One region of the Streptomyces sp. NPDC021562 genome, then DNA from elsewhere that is predicted to be linked to it. Evidence: riboswitches for the same ligand, from Rfam matches in the RefSeq annotation. Region 1 holds a riboswitch; the other holds the start of a gene.
The links. Region 1 has a riboswitch for S-adenosylmethionine ahead of thrC (threonine synthase). Riboswitches for the same ligand answer to the same signal wherever they lie in the genome.
Positions count from the first base shown of each region.

Region 2: linked by a shared signal. The riboswitch ahead of AB0G52_RS16045 (amino acid ABC transporter permease) and the one ahead of thrC (threonine synthase) in region 1 are both predicted to bind S-adenosylmethionine.

Region 1 covers NZ_JBFACN010000005.1:369,682-377,113, reverse strand. Annotated here, with positions in the region: gene AB0G52_RS10680 (extracellular solute-binding protein) at 1-906, shown strand, start outside; gene AB0G52_RS10675 (DUF3263 domain-containing protein) at 925-1,158, shown strand; gene otsB (trehalose-phosphatase) at 1,217-2,083, shown strand; gene AB0G52_RS10665 (trehalose-6-phosphate synthase) at 2,139-3,578, opposite strand; gene AB0G52_RS10660 (glucosyl-3-phosphoglycerate synthase) at 3,662-4,606, opposite strand; SAM riboswitch class I at 4,764-4,906, shown strand; gene thrC (threonine synthase) at 4,925-6,208, shown strand; gene AB0G52_RS10650 (MoaD/ThiS family protein) at 6,256-6,531, shown strand; gene AB0G52_RS10645 (cold-shock protein) at 7,001-7,204, shown strand.
Region 2 covers NZ_JBFACN010000009.1:94,825-102,256, forward strand. Annotated here, with positions in the region: gene AB0G52_RS16030 (hypothetical protein) at 1-502, opposite strand, end outside; gene AB0G52_RS16035 (hypothetical protein) at 693-839, shown strand; gene AB0G52_RS16040 (glutathione S-transferase C-terminal domain-containing protein) at 1,060-1,923, shown strand; SAM riboswitch class IV at 2,001-2,112, shown strand; gene AB0G52_RS16045 (amino acid ABC transporter permease) at 2,504-3,484, shown strand; gene AB0G52_RS16050 (amino acid ABC transporter ATP-binding protein) at 3,481-4,269, shown strand; gene AB0G52_RS16055 (ABC transporter substrate-binding protein) at 4,335-5,360, shown strand; gene AB0G52_RS16060 (GNAT family N-acetyltransferase) at 5,411-6,157, shown strand; gene AB0G52_RS16065 (putative leader peptide) at 6,202-6,297, shown strand; gene AB0G52_RS16070 (LLM class flavin-dependent oxidoreductase) at 6,361-7,432, shown strand, end outside.

The DNA.
Region 1 (7,432 bases):
CTCGCCGAGGCGGGCCAGTGGAACCACGCGCAGTACGGCATCCCCTTCGCCGCGTCCACGCGCGTCCTCTTCTACAACAAGACCCTCTTCTCCCAAGCCGGCCTCACCCCGCCCACCACCTGGACGGAACTGGCGTCCGACGCCGAGGCGCTCAAGGCACACGGCGTGAAGTACCCGTACGCGCTGCCGCTCGGCCCCGAGGAGGCGCAGGCGGAGACCATGCAGTGGCTGCTCAGCGGGGGCAGCGGCTACACCGACGACACCGGCACGTACACGATCGACTCCTCGCAGAACATCGACACCCTCACCTGGCTCAAGGACGAGCTGGTCGGCAAGGGGCTGACCGGCCCGACCGCTCCCGGCAGGCTGAATCGCGCGACCGCGTTCGCCGCGTTCGCCGACGGCCAGGTCGGCATGCTCAACGGCCACCCCACCCTGATCAAGCAGGCCGAGAAGAAGGGCGTGAAGTTCGGCACGGTCGCCATGCCGGCCCGCGCCGGCCAGGCCACCCGCACCGCCTCCATGGGCGTCACCGACTGGATGGCGGCGTTCAAGCAGAACGGCCACGCCAAGCAGGTCGGCGACTTCCTGGACTACGTCTACAGCGAGAAGAACGTCCTCGACTTCTCCCGCGAGTACGGCCTGCTGCCCGTCACCACGTCCGCGTCCCAGACGATGACCGACTCCGGCCAGGCCCAGGACAAGCAGCTGCGCCCCTTCCTGGAGCAGCTGCCGACCTCCGAGCTGTACCCGGCGGGCAAGACGTCCTGGGCGGCCGTCAGCGCCGACATCAAGAAGCAGATCGGTACGGCGGTCGGCCCGTCCGGCAACCCGACCAGCGTGCTCACGCAGATCCAGGCCGAGGCGTCCCTCGCGGACAGCCGTACGGCGGCCGCGACCGGCTGAGCGCGTACGGTTCTCGGCATGGACCGGCAAGAACTGGGCGCACGCGAGCTGACGATCCTCGCCCTGGAACGCCGGGGCTTCCCGAGCCCCGGCGCGAAGGAACGGGCGATACGGGAGGAGCTGGATCTGGCGCCGGTGCGCTACTACCAGCTCCTCAACGCCCTGCTCGACGACGAGCGGGCCCTGGCCCACGACCCGGTGACGGTGAACCGGCTGCGCAGAGTGCGCGAGACGCGGCGCGGGGAGCGCTGACGGTCCTGGGGGATCTTCGGGACGCTTGAAACGAGGGCGCTCGGATACTGTCAGCCGTATGGGCAACCACAGCACGGACCCCCACGTCACGGAACCCCTCCCGACGCCCCGCACCGCCGCCGGTCGCGAAGGACTGGAGGCGCTGCTCGCGCGGCCCCGCACCGCCCTCGTCGGACTCGACTTCGACGGGACGCTGGCGCCGATCGTCGCCGACCCCGAGCAGGCGCGGGCCCACCCGGACGCCGCGGCGGCCCTGTCGGCCCTCGCGCCGAAGGTGGCCGCCGTCGCCGTCATCACCGGCCGCCCGGCCGAGGTCGCCGTCCGCAACGGCGGCCTCGCCGAGATCCCCGGCCTGGAGCACCTGGTCGTCCTCGGCCACTACGGCGCCGAACGCTGGGACGCGGCCACCGGCGAACTCACCGCCCCGCCCCCGCACCCCGGCATCGCGGCCGTCCGCGCCGAACTCCCCGCCCTCCTCGACCGCGTCGGCGCCGCGCGCGGCACCTGGATCGAGGACAAGGGGTTCGCGGTGGCCGTCCACACCCGCCGGGCCGACGACCCCCAGGCCACCTTCGAAGCCCTCCGCGCCCCCCTCACCGACCTGGCCACCCGGCACGCCCTGATCGTCGAACCGGGCCGCCTGGTCCTGGAACTGCGCCCCCCGGGCATGGACAAGGGGGTGGCGCTCCGCGAGTTCGCGAGGGAGATCGGCGCGGGCGCGGTCCTCTACGCGGGCGACGACCTGGGCGACATCCCGGCCTTCGCCGCGGTGGAGGAACTCCGCAAGGAGAACGTCCCGGGCCTCCTGGTGTGCAGCGGCAACGAGGAGGTGACCGACCTCGCCGACCGAGCGGACCTGGTGGTGAACGGCCCGGAGGGGGTCGTGCGGCTCCTGCAGACCCTGGCTGCCATGAGCGCCCTTTAGGGGCGCGGGGAACTGCGCGACAAGCCCCCACCGAACCCGCAGTTCCCCACGACGCTCACCCACCCCCGCCCAACGCCCCCAACTGCTCCAGGAACCAGGCCGCAGGAGGCAACGCGGTCGCCGCGGCGGCCAGCCGCTTGCACCGCTCCGCCCGCTCCGCCACCCCCATCGTCAACGCCTCCTGCAACGCGGCCGCGGTCCCCCCGATGTCGTAGGGATTCACCACCACCGCGTCCTCGCCCAGCTCCTCGTACGCCCCCGCCTCCCGCGAGAGCACCAGCGCGCAGCCCTCGTCCGACACCAGCGGGATCTCCTTCGCGACCAGGTTCATGCCGTCCCGGATGGGGTTCACCAGGGCCACGTCGGCCAGCCGGTACGCCGCCAGCGAGCGCGCGAAGTCGTCCTTGACGTGCAGCACCACCGGGGTCCAGCCCGCCGTCCCGTACGCCGAGTTGATCTCGTCCGCGACCCGCTGCACCTCGGCCGTGTAGTCCCGGTAGACGGGGAGGTCCTGCCGCGAGGGGTAGGCGAACGCGACGTGCACCACCCGCTCCCGCCACTCGGGACGGTCGTCGAGCAGCTGCCGGTAGGCGAGCAGCCCGCGCACGATGTTCTTCGACAACTCGGTCCGGTCGACCCGGACGATGGTCTTGCGGCCCTCCCCGATCTCCTCCCGGAGGGCCGCCATCCGCTCGTCCACGTCCCGCTCGTGCGCCCGCTTGCGCAGGAAGTCGGCGTCGGCGCCCAGGCCGTGCACCCCGATCCGGGTGTCCGACGAGGAGGGGATCCCCGGGCCCAGCACCGTGTGGCAGCAGGCCACGAACGCGTCCGCCCAGCGGCGGGTCAGGAACGCCGCGTGGTCGGCGCCGAGGATCCCGGTCAGCAGCTCCGCCGCGATGTCGTCGGGGAGCAGCCGGAAGTAGTCCGGCGGCGCCCACGGCGTGTGCGAGAAGTGGCCGATCCGCAGGTCGGGCCGCAGCTGCCGCAGCATCCGGGGCGCGAGCGCCAGGTGGTAGTCCTGGATCACCACCACCGCGCCGTCGCCGGCCTCCTCGGCCAGCGCCTCGGCGAACGCGCGGTTGTAGGCCCGGTACGACTCCCACTGGCGCCGGAACTCCGCGTCGAAGACCGGCTCCAGCGGGGTCTGGTAGAGCATGTGGTGGACGAACCACAGCACCGAGTTCGCGATGCCGTTGTAGGCGTCCGAGAACACGCCCGGGTCGATGTCGAGCATCCGGACCCGCTGGCCCCCGGTGTCCGCCTCCGGCAGCAGGCCGCCCCCGGCCCGCCGGACCGCCTCGCGGTCACCGTCGCTCAGCGCGGCGCACACCCACACCGCGTTCGCGTCCGGCCCGATCGCCGAGAGCCCCGAGACGAGCCCGCCGCCGCCCCGTTTGGCACGGAGCGCGCCGTCCCCGTCGTCCGGACGGAACTCGTACGAAACCGGGCCGCGGTTCGACGCGACCAGCACCTCTGCACTGCCGGTGGAAGCCATGGGGGAAGCCATACGCCTCAACCTAGCCCGGCTTGTAAACGCTCAAACGTACGGCCACGCCCGACGGGCGAACGTGTACCAGGTCAGGCCACCCGGCGGTCGGCGTACTCCGCGATCTCCACCATCGGCGGGCGTTCCTCCGTGTCCACGGAGTAGGTGCGGGGTTCGAAGCCGTCCTCGCCGCGTTCGAACTGGGTCAGGGACGGGCGGATCAGATGGCCGCGGGCCAGCCGCAGCTGGGCCGTGCGGTAGATCGCGGCGGACATCCGGCCGAGGGCCTGGCCGTCCTGGTGGCGGTGCTTGCGCACCCCGACGTCCACCTGGGCGAGCGCGTCCAGGCCGACCAGGTGCAGGGCGTCCACCAGCATGCCCAGCTCCACGCCGTAGCCGACCGGGAAGGGGAGCTGCTCCAGCAGGGTGCGGCGGGCCGCGTACTCGCCGCCGAGCGGCTGCACGAACCCGGCCAGCTGCGGCCAGTGCATGTTCAGCAGGGGGCGGGCCATCAGCTCGGTGACCCGGCCGCCCTGGCCCGCCGCGCCGGCGAGCGGGCGGTCGTACATCGCCTTGACCAGGTGCACGTCCGGGTCGGTCAGCAGCGGGCCGACGATGCCGGTGACGAAGTCGGAGGAGAAGTCCCTCAGGTCGGCGTCGACGAAGCAGACGACGTCCCCGCCGGTGACGAGCAGGGAGCGCCACAGGACCTCGCCCTTGCCGGGGACGGCGGGGATGCGGGGGAGGATCGTGTCACGGTGGACGACCCGGGCGCCCGCCGCCGCTGCCACCGCCGCGGTGCGGTCGGTGGAGCCCGAGTCGACGACGACGATCTCGTCGACGAGCGGCACCTGCCGCATCAGGTCGTGGCGGATGACCGCGACGATGTCACCGACCGTCTCCTCCTCGTTGAGCGCGGGCAGCACGACGGAGACGGACTGACCGGTGCGCTGCTTGGCGGCGAGTATCCGGTGCAGCGGACGGTCGGTCACGGACCAGGAGCGGGTGGCCAGCCAGCGTTCGGCTTCTTCCAGCACAGTCAGCGGCTCCTCACTGTCACGGTCACACTGCGGGGTGTGATCCATCTCGCGGTACGGACGACTATCTCAACTGTCCTGGCCTTCGGTTACAGTCTTGAACAACGCGCGTGACCATCGCATGTCCTGGCGTCACCGTGCGTTGACAACCGAATACAGCTCATCCAGAGGGGCAGAGGGAAACGGCCCGATGAAGCCCCGGCAACCCTCCAGTCGGTCTCGTGTTGCACAGCGAGGCTCCCGACTAGGGAAGGTGCCAAATCCGTCTCACGGCGAGATGCGTCGTGAGGAAGATGAGGAGAAAGGGCCTCGCCTCACATGGCTGCGCAGACTGTTGCAACCGCTTCCCCGAAGACCGTGGACCTCGGCCCCGCCGCCGCGCTGTCCTGCCGCGAGTGCGGCCACCGCGTGCCGCTCGGCCCGGTGTTCGCCTGCGAGGAGTGTTTCGGCCCGCTGGAGATCGCGTATGACTTCTCGGGCTACGACACCGAGGAGCTCCGCAAGCGGATCGAGGCGGGCCCCGCCAACATCTGGCGCTACGCGCCGCTGCTGCCCGTCCCCGCGGACGTGGCGACCAAGCCGAACATCAACCCGGGCTGGACCAAGCTCGTGCAGGCCGACAACCTGGCCAAGGAGCTCGGCGTCACCGGCGGGCTGTACGTGAAGGACGACTCGGGCAACCCCACGCACTCCTTCAAGGACCGCGTCGTCGCCCAGGCCGTCGAGGCCGCCCGCGCCTTCGGCTACACCACGCTCTCCTGCTCCTCCACCGGCAACCTGGCCGGCGCCGTCGGCGCCGCCGCGGCCCGGGCCGGCTTCCGCTCCTGCGTGTTCATCCCGCACGACCTGGAGCAGGGCAAGGTCGTCATGGCCGCGATCTACGGCGGCGAGCTCGTAGGCATCGAGGGCAACTACGACGACGTGAACCGGTTCTGCTCCGAGCTGATCGGCGACCCGGCCGGCGAGGGCTGGGGCTTCGTCAACGTCAACCTGCGGCCGTACTACGCCGAGGGCTCCAAGACGCTCGCGTACGAGATCTGCGAGCAGCTCGGCTGGCGGCTCCCGGACCAGCTGGTCGTCCCGATCGCCTCCGGCTCCCAGCTCACGAAGATCGACAAGGGGCTGCAGGAGCTGATCAAGCTCGGGCTCGTCGAGGACAAGCCGTACAAGATCTTCGGTGCGCAGGCGGAGGGCTGCTCGCCGGTGTCGACCGCGTACAAGGCGGGTCACGACGTGGTCCGGCCGCAGAAGCCGAACACCATCGCCAAGTCCCTCGCCATCGGCAACCCGGCCGACGGCCCGTACGTCCTCGACATCGCCCGGCGCACCGGCGGCGCGGTGGAGGACGTCGACGACGAGCAGGTCGTCGACGCCATCAAGCTGCTCGCGCGGACCGAGGGCATCTTCGCGGAGACCGCGGGCGGGGTGACGGTCGGGGTCACCAGGAAGCTCATCGAGAACGGGCTCATCGATCCGGCGAAGTCGATCGTCGTCCTCAACACGGGTGACGGACTGAAGACACTGGACGCGGTCGCGGGTACGGGACTCACCGCGACCATCCGCCCGAATCTCGAGTCTTTCCACGAGGCCGGGCTCGCCTGAGCCGACCGCACAGAACCAGGGCGTTGCCCGGACCGGAGGTCTAGACAGTGAGCGTCACCGTTCGCATCCCCACCATCCTGCGCACCTACACCGGCGGCCGGGCCGAGGTCGCCGCGGAAGGCGCCAACCTCGGCGAGGTCATCGCCGACCTGGAGAAGAACCACACCGGGATCGCCGCCCGTGTTCTCGACGACCAGGGCAAGCTGCGCCGGTTCGTCAATGTCTACGTCAATGACGACGACGTGCGATTCGAGCAGGGCCTGGAGACGGTCACGCCGGACGGCGCCGGCGTCTCCATCATCCCGGCCGTCGCCGGTGGCTGAGCCGCCGACCCGCCTGACGTGATGGCCGAATGACCGAACATTACCTTCGGTAACAAACGTCGCCGGTTGTGAATGGGATTGCCCCCTCCGCGAGAGAAGCGGAGGGGGCAATTCTGTGTGGTTGAGCGCGGTACAGTTGGGGAACACGGTCCCGATCACCGGGGCGCGGGCCCTGTTATTGGATACCTCGGGCCTGCCAAGAAGTAGCCAAAGTGTGCGGGTCATATGCGGCTTTCGTGGCTTTTATGGGGCCCGACTTGCCCTGAATTCGACCGAATTCTCGCTACATTCCGGACCCTTCCCGCCCAGAATTCTCGTCCGATTGACCTGTTGCAGACGGCAGTTGGACAGATACATTCAGCCGCGGTCGACGCGTTCCGGCGCACGCCCCCAACCAATGGGGGGTGAGGTCTGACCCGGATCCGCGAAGTGTGGATCTGTGCAAGGGCCAGTAATAGGGGAGTTAGGCATGGCTCAGGGCACCGTCAAATGGTTCAACGCGGAGAAGGGGTACGGCTTCATCGCGGTCGACGGTGGTGCGGACGTGTTCGTCCACTACAGCGCGATTCAGATGGACGGCTACCGCACCCTGGAAGAGGGCCAGCGGGTGGAGTTCGAGATCTCGCAGGGCCAGAAGGGCCCGCAGGCCGACATGGTTCGCGTCACCGCCTGAAACGGCACACACGAGGAAGGGCCCGCTCCCGTCAGGGGGGCGGGCCCTTCGCCGTGTCCCCGGAGGGCGCCGGTCCGGGTCTCCGGAGGGTGCCGCCCGGTGTTCGCGGGCGGCTGAGCGCGCCGCCCGATACCCGGGAGGCGCTTGCACTCGCCTAGGCCGAGTGCTAATCATTGCGTTAGCACTCTGAAGGTGAGAGTGACAAAGAAGGACCGGGTCGGTGAGGCC
Region 2 (7,432 bases), on a different contig from region 1:
ACTGGTTGCACTTCTGCGGCAGCGTCTTCAGCCAGCCCAGTGTGGCGTTCAGGTTCGCCGAGCCGTAGTCCCCGACCTGGTAGAGCATCCGTGCGGTCTCCGAGGTGAAGCCGCGCAGCCCGGAGGCGCCCGTGGCGCGGCCGAGCAGGGTGTCGGAGTAGAGGCTGTCGAGCAGCCGCTGGCAGTCGGCGGCATCGGTCTTCGCGGTGAGGAAGCCGGCCACGTCGACCTTGCCGACCAGCATGGAGTTGCGCCAGGTCGCGGCGTCCGTCGCCAGCTGCCAGTTGTCCTCGATGTCGGCCGGTGTGATCAGCGCCGCCTGCGCGCCCGGCCCGGTGAGGGCGGCCGTCGCCGTCGGCGAGGCGGCGGAGCGCTCGGCGGCGGGCGAGACGACCGCGGCTCCGGAGTCGCCGCTCCCGCCCGAACAGGCCGCGACGGCGAGCAGGGACCCCGCCGCCAGGGCCGCGGCGAGCACACGCGCGGGTCGGGACGGACGGGTCATGGCGGCTGCCTCCTCGGGAACGCGGTTCGTCCCTCCACGCCACCATCCGGTCCGGCCGCCGACCACTCGCGCGTGCCATTCGGGTGAGCGGCCCGGGGGTGGCGGTGTCCCAGGCGTGGACGCCCTCTTGACGCCGCGCGGAGGCCGATCGACACTCCAGAGGGGAATCCTAGTGAAAAGGTAGGGAAAGATGGATCGGCTGCGCACGGTCACCGGCACACAGCGCCGAGATCGCCGTACGCCCTGGCCGTTCGCCCTGCTCTCCTCGCCGCTGCTCACCTCCCGGCTGCACATCGACCTGCTCCGGGTGTGCAGCGCCATCAGCCGCACCGGTTGACCGCGGCGCGCCGCCCTCCATGGCCCGGGCCGAACGGACGCCCCTTCCGCGGCCCGCCCCGACCGCCCGCCCGACGACCCCCTGCCCTGCCCGCCCGCCGTGACCGCCGACGCTCCGCCGCCCGCGCTCCGCGGCCCGGGCCGAGCACGGACGGTCGCGGCGGACACCGACGAACGCTTCCGCCGCGCGTACGTCCACGCGCCCGTAACCGGGGAGACGCATGTCCATCACTCCGCTCACCGCACTGCCGTCCGTCCGCACCGCCCCCGCCTTCCGGGGACGCATCGGACGGGACGCGCGCAGCGGCCACTACGCCGTGCCGGGCCGCTACCGGCTGTACCTCGCCACCGCCTGTCCCGACGGCCTCCGCATCGCCGTCGGCCACAGCCTGCTGGCCCTGGACGGCTGTTGTCCGGTCACCTTCCTGCCCGCGGTCCCGGACCGTCCCGACGGCAGCCACACGGCACTGCGCCCGCTGTACGAGGCCAGCGCCCATCGCTACTCGGGACCGGCCCTGGCGCCCGTGCTGAGCGACGACTGGTCGGGCCGGATCGTCTCCACCCACGGCCGGGACATCCTGCGCGACCTCGACCGCCACTTCGGCGACGGCGTCACGCGCCTGTACCCGTGCGGTGCCGAGGCCGAGATCGAGGCCGTCGAGCGGCTGTGCGCCGAGGACGTCGAGCAGGCCGCGCAGCGCGCCGGGCGGGAGGGCGGCGACCCACGGGCGCTGGAGACCCTGCTCGCCGCACTGGGCGAGCTGGAACACCGCCTGACCGGCGTCGAGTTCCTGGTCGGCGGTCGACTGACCGCAGCCGACGTCGAGTTGTGGGTGACCCTGGTGCAGCTGGACACCGTGCACCGCAACCACCTGGACGCCTCCGCCGTGCACCGCATCGCCGACCACCCGGTGCTGTGGGCCTACGCCCGGCGGCTGGCCGCGCACCCTGCCTTCGGCGCCCACCTCGACCTCGACGGCATCGCCCGCCGCCACCACGGCCGTTGCCAGGGACTGGAAGCCGCCGGCGCGGCCGTCCAGATCCTGGACTGGGCCGGGCATGCGGCGGACGCTTCCCGCAGGTGAGAGCAGTCCGAACCGTCCCGCCGACCGGACAGGCGTTGACATTCGTTCGGGCGGCTGCCTAACTTACGGACCAGAACGGTCAAGAGCGTCAGCATCAAGCCCTGGCTAGCTGACCGGCAACCCTCGCACCGCGGTGGGGTGCCCCAGGTGACGACCCGACCGAATGACGACGTTCGGTAAGCGCGCGGCCCACGGGCCACCAAGTGACAGGTGACGGACATGTACGCAGCTTCCAGCACGGCCCCGCGCCGCGCCCGGGGCTGCGTACAGCCGTACCCGAGCCCGCTCGTCGCCGACCGCGCCGTCGACCTGCTCCGTGTCAACAGCGCCCTGTGTAGCGCGTGTACCGCACCGGGCTGTGCCCGCTGCCGGGTCTGACCAGGCCTTTCCGCCCAGTCCGCCCAGCCCCGCAGCTTCGCGCCTCAGCGTTCCTGACGAAAGCACCGGCCGTCCGGTGTGACGCCGTCCGCCCAGCCCCCGTGTCCCGCGCGCCCCCGCGCCCGTGCCGTGCCCGAACACGGCCGGTGCCGCGTACCCGGTCGTGGGATCTCCGGGGTGTCCGACTCCGCCGGAGCCCGCCATGAGTGAACCCCCAGGCGCCACCCTCGCCCCCGAGGCGCCGTCCGCCGCCGACGAACCGTCAAAGCCCCTCGCAGCACAGCGCGTTCTGCCACTGCGCAAGCCAGGACGGTGGATCGCCACCGCCGTCGTCCTGGTCCTGGTCGCCCAGTTCGTCCACGGCCTGGTGACCAACCCCTTCTACCAGTGGGACCGCTGGGGCTACTGGTTCCTGCGGCCGACCATCCTCGACGGGCTGGTCATCACCCTCGAAGTCACCGCCTACAGCGCGGTGCTGGGCCTCCTCGGCGGCGTCCTGCTCGCGCTGGCCCGGCTCTCCAAGAGCCCGGTGCTGCGCGCGGTCAGCTGGACCTACGTGTGGGCGCTGCGCTCCATACCGCTCATCGTCGTCCTGCTCTTCCTCTACAACTTCAGCGCCCTGTACAAGACGTTGAGCGTCGGCGTCCCCTTCGGACCGGCCTTCTTCTCCTTCGACGAGTCCAAGCTCGCCACCGACATGGTCATCGCCGTCATCGGCCTCAGCCTCAACGAGGCGGCCTACGCGGCCGAAGTGGTCCGCGGCGGCATCCTCTCGGTGGACCAGGGCCAGCACGAGGCGGCCGCCGCGCTCGGACTGCCCAAGGGCTACCAGTTCCGGAGGATCGTCTTCCCACAGGCGCTCAGGTCGATCATCCCGAACTACGTCAACCAGCTCATCGGCCTCATCAAGAGCACCTCGCTGGTCTTCTACGTCTCCCTGCTCGACCTCTTCGGCACCGCACAGAGCATGGGCTCCACCTACCCCGGCGACATCGTGCCGCTGCTGCTGGTGGTCACCGTCTGGTACCTGATCCTCACCAGCGTCGTCTCCGTGATCCAGTTCTACGTCGAGCGGTACTACGCCCGGGGCGCCACCCGCTCCCTGCCGCCGACCCCCTCGCAGAAACTGCGGGCCGGCCTCGCCGACCTGCGCGCCCGCATCCGCCGGGAGGCCGCCGTATGAGCATCACCGACACCCTGGAGACGGCCCCCGCCGCCCTGGAGATCCACGACGTCCACAAGTGGTACGGCGCCCACCGCGTCCTCGACGGCGTCGACCTGACCATCCGGCCCGGCGAGGTCACCGTCATCCTCGGCCCGTCCGGCTCCGGCAAGTCCACGCTCCTGAGGGTCGTCAACCACCTGGAGAAGCCCGAGATCGGCTACGTCAGCATCAACGACGAGCTGATCGGGGTGAAACGGCAGGGCGAGAGGCTCAAGGAGCTGAGCGAGCGCGCCATCCTGGCCCAGCGCGGCCGGATCGGCTTCGTCTTCCAGAACTTCAACCTCTTCCCGCACCTGACCGTGCTGGACAACGTGGCCGCCGCCCCCGTCGCCACCGGGAAGCTGACCAAGCCCGAGGCCCAGGCGCTGGCCAAGGAACTGCTCGAACGCGTCGGCCTCGGCGAACGCGTCGGCGCCTACCCGCGGCAGCTGTCCGGCGGCCAGCAGCAGCGCGTCGCCATCGCCCGCGCCCTCGCCCTGCGCCCCGGCGTCATCCTCTTCGACGAGCCCACCTCCGCCCTCGACCCCGAGCTGGTCGGGGAGGTCCTCTCCGTCATCAAGGACCTGGCCACCAGCGGCACCACGCTCGTCATCGTCACCCACGAGATCGGTTTCGCCCGCGAGATCGCCGACCGGGTGGTCTTCATCGACGGCGGCAGGATCGTCGAACAGGGACCGCCCTCCGAGGTCCTCGACAAACCGCAACACGAGCGGACCAGGGACTTCCTCAGCAAGGTTCTCTGAACCGCATCACCCCAGACCTCCCCCCACGCCCTCACCCTCATCACCGGCACCGACAAGGAACGGCCATGTCTACCCACTTCACCCGACGCAGCCTGATCAGAGGCATCACCGCGGCCACCGCCGTCGCCTCCCTCGCCACCGGGCTCGCCGCCTGCGGGGGCGACAGCGACGCGGCCACCACCACCGACAACGCCAAGGCCGGGGAGGTCGTCGTGGGACGGGTCTCCAACGGCGCCGCCACCCAGACCACCATCAAGGTCTCCGAGGTCAAGTCCATCAGCGCGGAACTGCCCGCGGCCGTCCGCAAGAGCGGCAAGCTCGTGATCGGCGAGGGCGCCCTGCCCGCCGGCTTCCCGCCGCTGGCGTACGTCGGCAGCGACCAGAAGACCCTCACCGGCTCCGAACCCGACCTCGGCCGCCTGATCGCCGCCGTCTTCGGACTCCAGCCGGAGATCAAGAACTTCACCTGGGAGAACATGTTCGTCGGCATCGACAGCGGCAAGGTCGACGTGGCGCTCTCCAACGTCACCGACACCGAGGAGCGCAAGAAGAAGTACGAGTTCGCCTCCTACCGGCAGGACAACCTCGCCTTCATCGTGCCGAAGAAGAGCACCTGGAACTTCGACGGCAACTACGAGAACCTCGCGGGCAAGACGATCGCCGTCGGCTCCGGCACCAACCAGGAGAAGATCCTCCTGGAGTGGCAGGCGAAGCTGGCCAAGGAGGGCAAGAAGCTCACCGTCAAGTACTTCCAGGACAGCACCAGCACCTTCCTCGCCCTGAACAGCGGGAAGATCGACGCCTCCTTCGGCCCCAACCCCGGCTTCGCCTACCACAACAAGCAGACGGCGGGCACGCCCAACGCCACCCGCACCGCGGGCACCTACTCCGGCGCCGGTGCCGGCCTCCAGGGCCTGATCGCGGCCACCGCGAAGAAGGACAGCGGCCTCGCCAAGCCCCTCGCGGACGCCATCAACCACCTGATCAAGCACGGTCAGTACGCGCAGTGGCTCAAGGCCTACAACCTCTCCAACGAGGCCGTCGCCAAGTCCGAGGTCAGCCCGCCCGGACTGCCGCTCGACAACTCGTGACCGCCCGCACCAGCACGCCCGTCGGCTCACCGGGAAAGGATTCCGCCTCCGTGACCGTCCAGACCGGCTTCCGCGGAGGCGGGACCCCCCTCGCACCCGACACCACACCGCTCGACAACGCCGTCTGGTCCGCCCTCACCGGCCCGCACGCCCACCTCGCCGAGCGGGTCGGCGCGGCCGCCCGCTACCCGGACGACGTCTACGCCTGCGCGGCGCTCGCCGACGCCGCCGACCCGGCCGCCTGGGCCGACCTGCGCACGCTCGTCGGCCCCGGAACGACCGTGAGGATCAAGCCGGTCGAGCAGGCGCCGCCCGGCTGGGAGGTGGTCGGCGGCGGCCGGGGCGTCCAGTTCGTGGACACCGCGCTGCGGGCCGAGCCCGCCCCGGAGGCGGTACGGCTCGGCCCGGCCGACGTGCCCGAGATGCTGGACCTGGTCGCCCGCACCGGACCCGGCCCGTTCCGCACCCGGACCGTCGAGATGGGCAGCTATCTCGGCATCCGGTACCGGGGCCGGCTGATCGCCATGGCCGGGGAGAGGCTGCGGCTGCCCGGCTGGACCGAGATCAGCGCCGTCTGCACCGACCCGGAGCACCGGGGCCGGGGCCTGGCCACCCGTCTCGTCCGCGCGGTCGCCGCGGGCATCAGGGAACGCGGCCAGACCCCGTTCCTGCACGCGGCCCCCGACAACGCGACCGCCATCCGGCTCTACGAGTCGATCGGCTTCACCGAGCGCCTGCGCGGCCGCACCCTGCTGGTGCGCAGCCCGGGAACACCCACGGACACCCGGCTGTTGTGACTCATGACGAGATCTACGCGAAACCGGCCGGGGAGGTGCGGGACATGACACGTGTCGTCAGTCCCAGCCGCCGTACCGTCCTGTACGCCCGGCCGCACATCGACCTGCTGCGCGTGGCCGGCGCGCTCTGTTGCTCCTGACTTTCCTCCGCCGCGCCCCTCCCGTCCGGCGCGCCCTCTCACGGACCTCAGGAAGGCACCACTGTGTCCTCGAATCCCGCTTCCCACCTGCACCTCGCCGTCGCCCTCGACGGCACCGGCTGGCACCCCGCCTCCTGGCGCGAGCCGGTCGCCCGCCCCCGAGAGCTGTTCACCGCCGGATACTGGGCCGACCTGGTCGCCGAGGCCGAGCGCGGTCTCCTCGACTTCGTCACCATCGAGGACGGTCTCGGCCTGCAGTCCTCGTACTACGGCGAGCCGGACGGCCGCACCGACCAGGTCCGCGGCCGCCTCGACGCCGTGCTGATCGCGTCCCGCGTCGCACCCCTGTCCCGCCACATCGGCCTGGTGCCGACGGTGATCGCCACACACACCGAGCCGTTCCACATCTCCAAGGCGATCGCCACCCTGGACTACGTCAGCACCGGCCGCGCGGGGCTGCGGGTGCAGATCTCCGCCCGCCCGCACGAGGCGGACCACTTCGGCCGCCGCAGCTTCCCGCCGGTCGACCTGGCGGAACTGCGGTCCCCGGCCGGGCAGGAGCGGCTCACCGAGCACTTCGACGAGGCCGCCGACTACGTCGAGGTCGTCCGCCGCCTCTGGGACAGCTGGGAGGACGACGCGGAGATCCGGGACGCGGCCACCGGCCGTTTCATCGACCGGGACAAGCTGCACTACATCGACTTCGAGGGCGCCAAGTTCAGCGTCAAGGGCCCCTCCATCACCCCGCGCCCTCCCCAGGGCCAGCCGCTGGTCACCGCCCTCGGCCACCAGACCGTGCCGTACCGGCTGATCGCCCGGCAGGCCGACGTCGGTTACACCACCCCGCGCGACGCCGCCGACGCCCGCGCGATCCTCGCCGAGATCCGCGCCGAGCAGGAGGCCGCAGGACGGGCCGCCGACACCGTGCACGTCTTCGGCGACCTCGTGGTCTTCCTCGACGACGACCGGGCCGCGGCCGAGGCCCGCAAGGCGCGCCTCGACGCCCTCGACGGCGGGGCGTACACCAGCGACGCGCGGATCTTCACCGGTGCGGCCGCCGAACTCGCCGACCTCCTGGAGGAGTTCGCCGCCGCGGGCCTCAGCGGCTTCCGGCTCCGGCCCGCCGTCCTCGGCC